Regions from separate parts of the Thiorhodovibrio winogradskyi genome, predicted to be linked through region 1. Evidence: predicted binding sites of a transcription regulator. Region 1 holds the regulator's gene; the other holds the start of a gene.

The links. Region 1 encodes FliA, which starts transcription of late flagellar genes. Its sites were predicted from a motif close to GCTAAAGTTNNNNNNNNNNCNGCCGATA; they were not measured.
Region 2: a site for FliA is predicted at 1,564-1,591, ahead of Thiowin_RS08105 (DUF5610 domain-containing protein). Genes of this name have one in related genera too.

Annotation. Positions count from the first base shown of each region.
Region 1 is NZ_CP121472.1:5,275,111-5,279,082, forward strand. It holds gene Thiowin_RS24155 (chemotaxis protein CheA) at 1-285, opposite strand, end outside; gene Thiowin_RS24160 (protein phosphatase CheZ) at 409-1,185, opposite strand; gene cheY (chemotaxis response regulator CheY) at 1,243-1,617, opposite strand; gene Thiowin_RS24170 (RNA polymerase sigma factor FliA) at 1,691-2,443, opposite strand; gene Thiowin_RS24175 (MinD/ParA family protein) at 2,682-3,503, opposite strand; gene flhF (flagellar biosynthesis protein FlhF) at 3,490-3,972, opposite strand, start outside.
Region 2 is NZ_CP121472.1:1,827,066-1,831,037, forward strand. It holds gene Thiowin_RS08095 (hypothetical protein) at 1-742, shown strand, start outside; gene Thiowin_RS08100 (hypothetical protein) at 836-1,429, shown strand; gene Thiowin_RS08105 (DUF5610 domain-containing protein) at 1,649-2,830, shown strand; gene Thiowin_RS08110 (glycogen/starch/alpha-glucan phosphorylase) at 3,009-3,972, opposite strand, start outside.

The DNA.
Region 1 (3,972 bases):
CACCCGCAGGATTGAGTCCATTAAAAAGCCGTCAATGCGCTTTTCGCCATTGCGCAGCAAATTAAAAATATCCTCGGCACGATGGCAAACCGCCACCATGGAATCAAGGCTCAGAAATCCCGCGCCACCTTTGATGGTGTGGAAGCTGCGGAAAACGGCGTTCAGCAAATCCCTGTTGTCTGGTTCCTGCTCCAGATCGATCAACTGCTCGTTAAGTCCCTCAAGCAGCTCACCGGCTTCAACAAGAAAATCCTGGAGAATTTCGTCATTCGGGTCGATGGCCATGGCCCTTACTCTTACTAATGAAGCTCATGCATTCCCGCGATGTCGGGAGACGTCCGGTTGCCCGTGGAGCTGACTTGGTGCGCCATCCGAGGAAAATGACGCTGTTATTTCCTGGCAAAGGGCTTAGAACCCAAGGCTCGAGAGCAGCGCATCGACATCATCCTGGCTGGACATCACATCCGCCTCGGTGTCCTTGGTATTCGGCACAGCAGGGCCGACTGGCTTGAAACTGTCCAGTTCCGGCTTGGCAGCAGCGGCAGCAGCAGCCGACTGGAGCTTTTCGGGCTCCAGGCGTTCGCCCGAGAGGCGCACCAGCCCGACCAGATTCCCCTCGACCTCCTGCACCAACTTGATGACGCGGGCAATGATCTGGCCCGTCAGATCCTGGAAGTCCTGCGCCATCATGATCTCGGACATCAGGCTGCCAAGCTGCTTGGTTTGATCAGTGGTTTGGCGCAGGAATTCGTCGAGCTCACGGGTCAATTCGCGAAACTGCTCGACACTCAACTTGCGACCGCGAAACTCGGTCCAGCTCCCGGCGAAGCGCGCGGATTCAGCATGCAGCGCCTCGGCAATGGGCAGCCCGGTCTCCACCGCATTTAGGGTACGGTGGGTGGCCTGCTCGGTCATGGTAATGACGTGATTCAGGCGCTGCTTGGCATCTGGAAATTCGGACCGGGTGATTTCGATCAGGCGGGAGTCGTCACGGAAGCTGCGCAGGGCGTCGTGAAGTTCGCGGGTGAGGCGCCCAAGCTCCTCGAACAACTCGCGCTCATAGGGGGCTCCCAGGCGTTGAATGGTCAGGCCAGCTTCATCGACCTGCCCTGACTCGAGTTGCTCGACCAGCAGGCGCGCCAACTCGAGTTGACGTGCCTGTGTTGCTTCATTCTGATGTGGCATGATTTTCTTGCTGCTCCGGAACCAGTGGTAAAGCCAGGGCACCCGCAGTGAACAATGTCAGCCTTCGAGCCGCTCAAAGATTTTATCGATCTTTTCTTTCAACGTTTCGGCCGTGAAGGGTTTGACGATATAGCCATTCACCCCGGCTTGCGCCGCCTCCATGATCTGTTCGCGCTTGGCCTCAGCCGTGACCATTAGCACTGGCAAACTCTTGAGACGCTCATCCGCGCGAATGGCCTTGAGAAGCTCAATGCCTTGCATGTTGGGCATATTCCAGTCGGTCACCAGGAAGTTGAAATCGCCGTTTTTCAGCATTGGCAGCGCGGTGCTGCCATCATCGGCTTCCATGGTGTTGCTGAACCCGAGCTCGCGCAGGAGATTCTTGATGATACGACGCATCGTGGAAAAATCATCCACGATGAGAATTTTCATGCCTTTATCCACTTTCAGCTCCAAACCAACTCGATTAGTAATTAGATGAAGACCACAAACCAACGCCAGCAGTTCAGATTCCGGTCCCCGAGCCCACCCAATCCTGCAGGCGCGCCCTTAGTCTATGAACAGACTGACTGCGGATCTGGCACACACGGGATTCTGTTATTCCCATCACAGCACCGATCTCGCGCAAATTCAATTCCTCGTTGTAGTAGAGCGCCAACACCAGTCGCTCCTTCTCGGGCAGACTGGCAAGGGCTTCCGCCAAAGCGTCGCGAAAATCGTCGCGCTCAAGTGACTCAATCGGCGTCAAACCATCGGCTGGCAACAAGCGATCAGGATCTTGATCTTGACCGAAGAGTTCATCCAGACCCAGCAGATGCACGCCCGCGTTGTCCTGGAGCATGGCATGGAATTCATCCAAACCAACATCCAACTCGGAGGCAATTTCTCGATCACGCGCGGCACGCCCCTCGCGCGCCTCGACGCGCTGAATGGCCTCGGCAATCCGACGGCTGTTGCGATGCACCGAGCGCGGCGCCCAATCCGACCGCCGCAGTTCATCGATCATGGCGCCGCGTATTCGAATCCCGGCGTAGGTAGCAAAGGTGGCGCCCTGCCCGCCCTGAAACTGTCGCGCAGCCTCAATCAGGCCAATCATACCTGATTGAATCAAATCATCGACCTGCACCGAAGCAGGCAGGCGCGCCATCAGGTGATGCGCGATCCGCCGCACCAGGTCGACGTGTTCGGTTACGAGCTGCTCGGGCGACTGCGCGTCGGCATCGCTTCGATAGCCTTGAAGGGGTCGCTTTGCGGTCATGACGGGTGCAAGGTCATGCCTCCCAGTGCTCGACTTGATCGATGTCAGTCTTTGGCATTGTAGCCCGAAAAAAGGACCAAAAGGCCAAGCCTGACAGCCAGGCTAATGCCCGTCGCACGACACCACGCCGGGACATGCCGCCGCTGATTCGCGGTCAGGCTCATGGTCCTGTCCACTCCAGCATCATGAAACGGCGGATCATGGAGCAGCTCTCTCAGGGTGCGACCGCGCCAGTGACTCAGGCCTGTTCGAGCATGCGCTCGACAAAGAAACCAAGACCGCCGCCCCCTCGAGCGGTTTTCCAGCCGTCGACCCGCCGAGCCAGATCATTAAAGGCCCGCGCCGCGGGACTTTCCGGATACAGACTCACCACTGGTACGCGCTTGCGCACAGCCCGGCGCAGATGCTCATCAAGCGGGATGGTGGCCGAGACATCCACCACCACCTCGGGCAAATACTGGGTCAGCACCGTGGACAATTTTTGCGCCAGACGGCGCGCGGCCTCGGCACTGGCCATCATGTTGCAAACCAGATGGAAGCGACGCAAGCCGTGATCCTGATGCAGCACTTTCATCAATGCATAGGCGTCGGTCATGGAGGCTGGCTCGTCGCAGACCACCACCAGCACCTCCTGCACCGCCTTGCAAAAACTGGTGACCGATTCCTGCACTCCGGCGGCGGTATCGACGATCAACACGTCAAGAGGGTCGCGATACGAGCTGAAGGCGCGGATCAGCCCGGCATGCTCGGCCGCGCTTAGGTTAGCCATGGATGCGATGCCCGATGCGGAGGGAATCAACAGGATGCCCTCGGGCCCTTCCACCATGACGTCTTTCAACTCCTCGACCTCGCCGCTAACCAGGTGATGCAGGGTGCGCTCGGGACGCAGTCCGAGCAGCAGATCGGCATTGGCAAGGCCCAGGTCGGCGTCGAACAGCATGACGCGCCGGCCCAGCCGGGCCAGGGCCACGGCCAGGTTGACCGACACATTGGTTTTGCCAACGCCACCTTTACCGCTGGCGATGGCGAGAATTTTCAGCCCGGACTCATAGGCCGACATGAGCGCTCTTCCTAAATGGAACCACCGACTCGAGGATCATACCCTGATCCAGCGGGCCAAGGCGATCAGCGATGGGCGCCGAACCCAGTGGACGCGTCGCCGCGCGCTCGGCTGACGCGCGCATGGAGCCAGTGCGCAGCAGTGGTGTTTCGCGCAATGCCAAACGCGTCAGATAGAGCGTGTCGACGGCATGGAAGTGTTCACCAAGCCCCTGGCCATCGCTGTAGAAAGTGAGCCCGAGGCGCTGCTCGAGCAACACGGACAGAGTCTCGCCAAGCTGTTCAGCTTCGTCGACCTTGGTCAGCACCAATGCGCTCGGAGCGCTCCCCTGAAAGGCTTGCAACACCTGGCGCAAAATTCGCCCCTGATGGGTGGCGGCGAGCACCAGCCAAGTTTCCAGATCGATTTCGGAGCGAATCTGCGCGAACAAACGCTGTTCGGCCACATCGCGCGCTGACTGCCCGGCGGT
Region 2 (3,972 bases), 2.0 Mb from region 1:
TGGGGGTTGGGGGCGCGACAGCTTCTGGCCTCATGGCGAGCGCGGCGATACTCTGGCTATTTTTCCGCCACTATCAGCGGCTGAGCGTCTCAGGATGGGGAGTGAATATCGCCCGGGTGCTGTCCATACCTATGTGCTTTATGGAGTCGGCGACGGGCAGGGCAGTCAGCAAACGCGGCCATGGGGCCACACTGAGCTAGAGCTTCTGCGGCTGATCGATACTTATGTCATCAGCACGGGTGTCATCAGTACCGGCGAGGTCTCTAGCCATGGCGAGTCATCCACGCGGCATGAGTTCCTGATCCCTGTATATGCCGGGCTCGAGTCCCTGCCCCTCACCGAACGCAGCGCGCCCGAATTGGCTGATGCGGCGCGCGAGGCACTGGCCGCCTGGCTTGCTCAACGCCAGCATCTTGCGCTGGCGGATCGGTTAAGGTCCGCGCCGGGCCCCTTTTTGATCTCGCGGACCGTCTTTGATCTGGTGCCAGCGCAGGATAGCGATGTGCTGCTGACGGACTTGAGCAACATGGGGCCGGAGTATCTTTATCCCGTGGTTGATGCCTATGATCGCAGAGTCTCGGAGGCTGCGGCAGAAGCGGATGCCGCTTTGGTAGAACTGCGTCAGCGCCTCGCTCGCTTGGGCCATTCGTCGGGAAATCACGGCGATGAGCAGTGGCTGTACTTGCTTGAGTCTGCCACGGGCCAAGCAACAATAGGTGCGAAATCCAAGCACGGAGGCTGATGCATAGCCTCTCGCCGCGCTTAGCCTCGCTGCTTGGATTTTGGATTCTTCAATCGCCTTCTCCTTCCAAGGTCTATCAATACGGAGTCTGCAATGTTTGGCCATCGTCTGGGTAGTTTGTTTCGGTTCTTGATTGGTACCTTGGTGCTTCAGGCCGTGACCGTCCTGGTGACCTATACGGCGCTGCAAACCGATATTGCCATGACTTGGCCGCTGTTCGTGGCGTTGGGCTCCAGCTCTGGCGTGCTGGTGACCCTGTGGTTTGAGTCAATCGCCGGCCATGTTAGTGACAAGGCACTGTCGCGCGCTCAGCAGCGCCATGCGCGTGAGCGCGAGAAAATCCGCCTTGAGGCCGAGCGCCAGCGTTCCAAGATGACCGCTAAACAGACAAAAATGAAGGGCAACGCCGGCATCAAGTTGCGCACGGGACTTGCGGTGGGTGGCATGGCCGGGGTTGGTGTCGCCATGATGGTGGCCCAGTTCATGACGGTGGGGCTCCTCACCGTGGCGACTGCTGGCGGCGCGGCACTTGGTTATGGAGTGCGGGTGCGTCAGGAGCGGCGTCTGCGGGCGCGGCTGGAAGAATCCGAACCTGGGCTGATGCTGGCCGAGACGCGTGATGTGCTGCCGGTGTTAGAATCATCCACCAGCAAAGGCGCTTTGACCCGACGTAAAAAGAGCGACTGAATCGCTGCCTCGAGCCACTGCGCATGAATCGGCAAAAAGCCGACAATCTTGCAAAATATTTTTCTCAAGCCGACTTGGTGATGGTCGTTATCTGCTTTATGTAACGAGTTCCCGGTCGGGATATGCTGCTCCCGGCCAAAATCTTGTCATGACCGGCGCACAGCCGTGGAGTCGACAGTGATTTCCTTCAATCCTTCCGCCAGCTTTATGAACCCCCTGATGCAAGGCCAGGTCAATCCCGGTCGCGCGCAGGATTCTAACGTTGAAGGCGCTCAGAGGCGCGATGAGGCCTATCGTGCACAATCTGGCGGCGCGGCCGGAGCGGCCATGGCCAAGCTTCAGGACAGTCTGATGACCCGCTTGGTCGAGCGGATTCCGGGCGTCGATGTCGCCGACCTTGAAAAGCGTGACCCGGCTGATTTCTCGCCCGCAGCCATTGCTGAGCGTATCGGCTCCTTTGTTGGCCGTGGGCTCGAGAACGCGCGCGCTCAAGGCCGCGGCGACAAGGAAGTCCAATCGCTTTTTGACAGCGCCCTAAGCGGCATGGAGCGGGGTATGGCCGAGGCGCGGGATATGCTGGAGGGCATGAACCTGCTGCAAGGCAAGATTGCCGAGGATGTGGACGAAACCGCGAAGCTCACGCGCGAGGCTTTGGCCGAACTCGACCCCAGCCGTCGCCGCGAGCAACTTGAGGTGAATGGCAGTGGCAGTGCAGCACTCTCAATGGCTGAGCGCTTCTCTGGCGCGTCGTCCTTCGAGATGCAAGTACGGACGCAGGACGGCGATGAAATCACGCTAAAATTTGACCAAAGCAGCGAGTTCTCGTCTGGCGCCTCTGCCTATGCCGACAGCAATGGCAACAGCGCCGCGGCATACTCAATGAGTCGCAGTGAATCGGTCGGCTATTCCTTCAGCTTTGAAGGCGGCAGTCTGAGCGAGGAGGAAAGAACCGCTCTGAGCGACTTCGTGCGGGACGTTGGCCAGATGGCCGATGACTTTTTTGGCGGCGACGTGCAAAAAGCCTTCGATCAGGCCGGCGGCCTAAGCTTCGACGGTTCCCAGATCGCCTCCTTTGAAATCAACATGAGCCAGTCGCGGCAATACACCGCAGCCCAGGCCTATCGTCAGACCCAGCAGATCGACACGCCGGCCGAGGAGCAGCGACCCGGAATGCGTCTTGGGCAGTTGATGAACGAGATGCGCGAGAGTTTCAATGAGTCGATGCTGGATTTCCTCGAGAATCCACGCGAAGTTGGTGCGGGCATCATGCGCGGACTGGTCGAGCAGGACAGCCGCATGCGCGAGGCGCCACCCGAGAGTCGCGAGCGTATGCAGGCTAATCTCAATGACTTGCTGAGCAACGTCAGCCAGTCTCAGACCGAACAACCGGTCAGCAATTAGGAGTCGGCGGCGCCCTAGCCGGTGCTCTAGTCCTAGGGGCGAATTGATTCGCCCCGATCAAAAAGGTTGGCGAATTGATTCGCCCCGATCAAAAAGGTTGGCGAATTGATTCGCCCCGATCAAAAAGGTTGGCGAATTGATTCGCCCCGATCAAAAAGGTCGGCGAATTGATTCGCCACTATAAGCTAACCGGTTCTGGCTCCACCTGCCAAATTCGCTCGGCATATTCCTGAATCGCACGATCAGAGGAAAACTTACCGATGCGCGCCACGTTCAAGATCGACATGCGTGTCCAATGGCGCGGATCGCCATAGGCATCGGCCACTTTCCGCTGGCATTCGACATAGTCGTGGAAATCCGCTAGCACCATGAAGGGATCCTGATACATCAGGTTCTCAACCAGTGGCTGAAAGAGCCCAGCATCGCCATGGGAGAACAGGCCCGAGGCGATGAGATCAAGCAGGGACTTTACCTGCGCGTTCGTGCTGTAAATCTGATAAGGGTCATAACCCTCGGCTTGGCGCCGCTGGACTTCAGCCGCTGTCATGCCAAACAAAAAGAAATTCTCCGCTCCTACTTCCTCGCGGATTTCGACATTGGCGCCATCCAGCGTGCCGATGGTTAGGGCGCCGTTCATGGAAAACTTCATGTTGCCGGTACCGGATGCCTCCTTGCCCGCCAAGGATATCTGTTCGGAGAGATCCGCCGCCGGATAGAGGCGCTGACCGCGTTTGACGTTGAAGTCCGGCATGAAGATGACTCTCAGGGTGCCATTCACCGCCGGGTCATGGTTGATCACCTCACCCACGGCATTGATCAGCTTGATGATGAGCTTGGCCATGGTGTAGCCAGGTGCCGCCTTGCCGCCAAAGATGAATGTTCGGGGTACGATGCCATCCGTACCCTGGTTCTTGATTTGTTCATAGAGTGCCAGAACGTGCAGCAGGTTCAGATGTTGGCGCTTGTACTCATGAATGCGCTTGGCCTGGATGTCGAACAAGCTGCTGGGGTCTGGCGCGATGCCGGTTTCCTGCCCAAGCCAGTTGGATAAATCCGTTTTGGCGGCGGTTTTCACGGCTCGCCAACGTTCATGCAGGGCACTGTCATCGGCATGGGGTTCGAGTGCGCTCAGGCATTCGAGA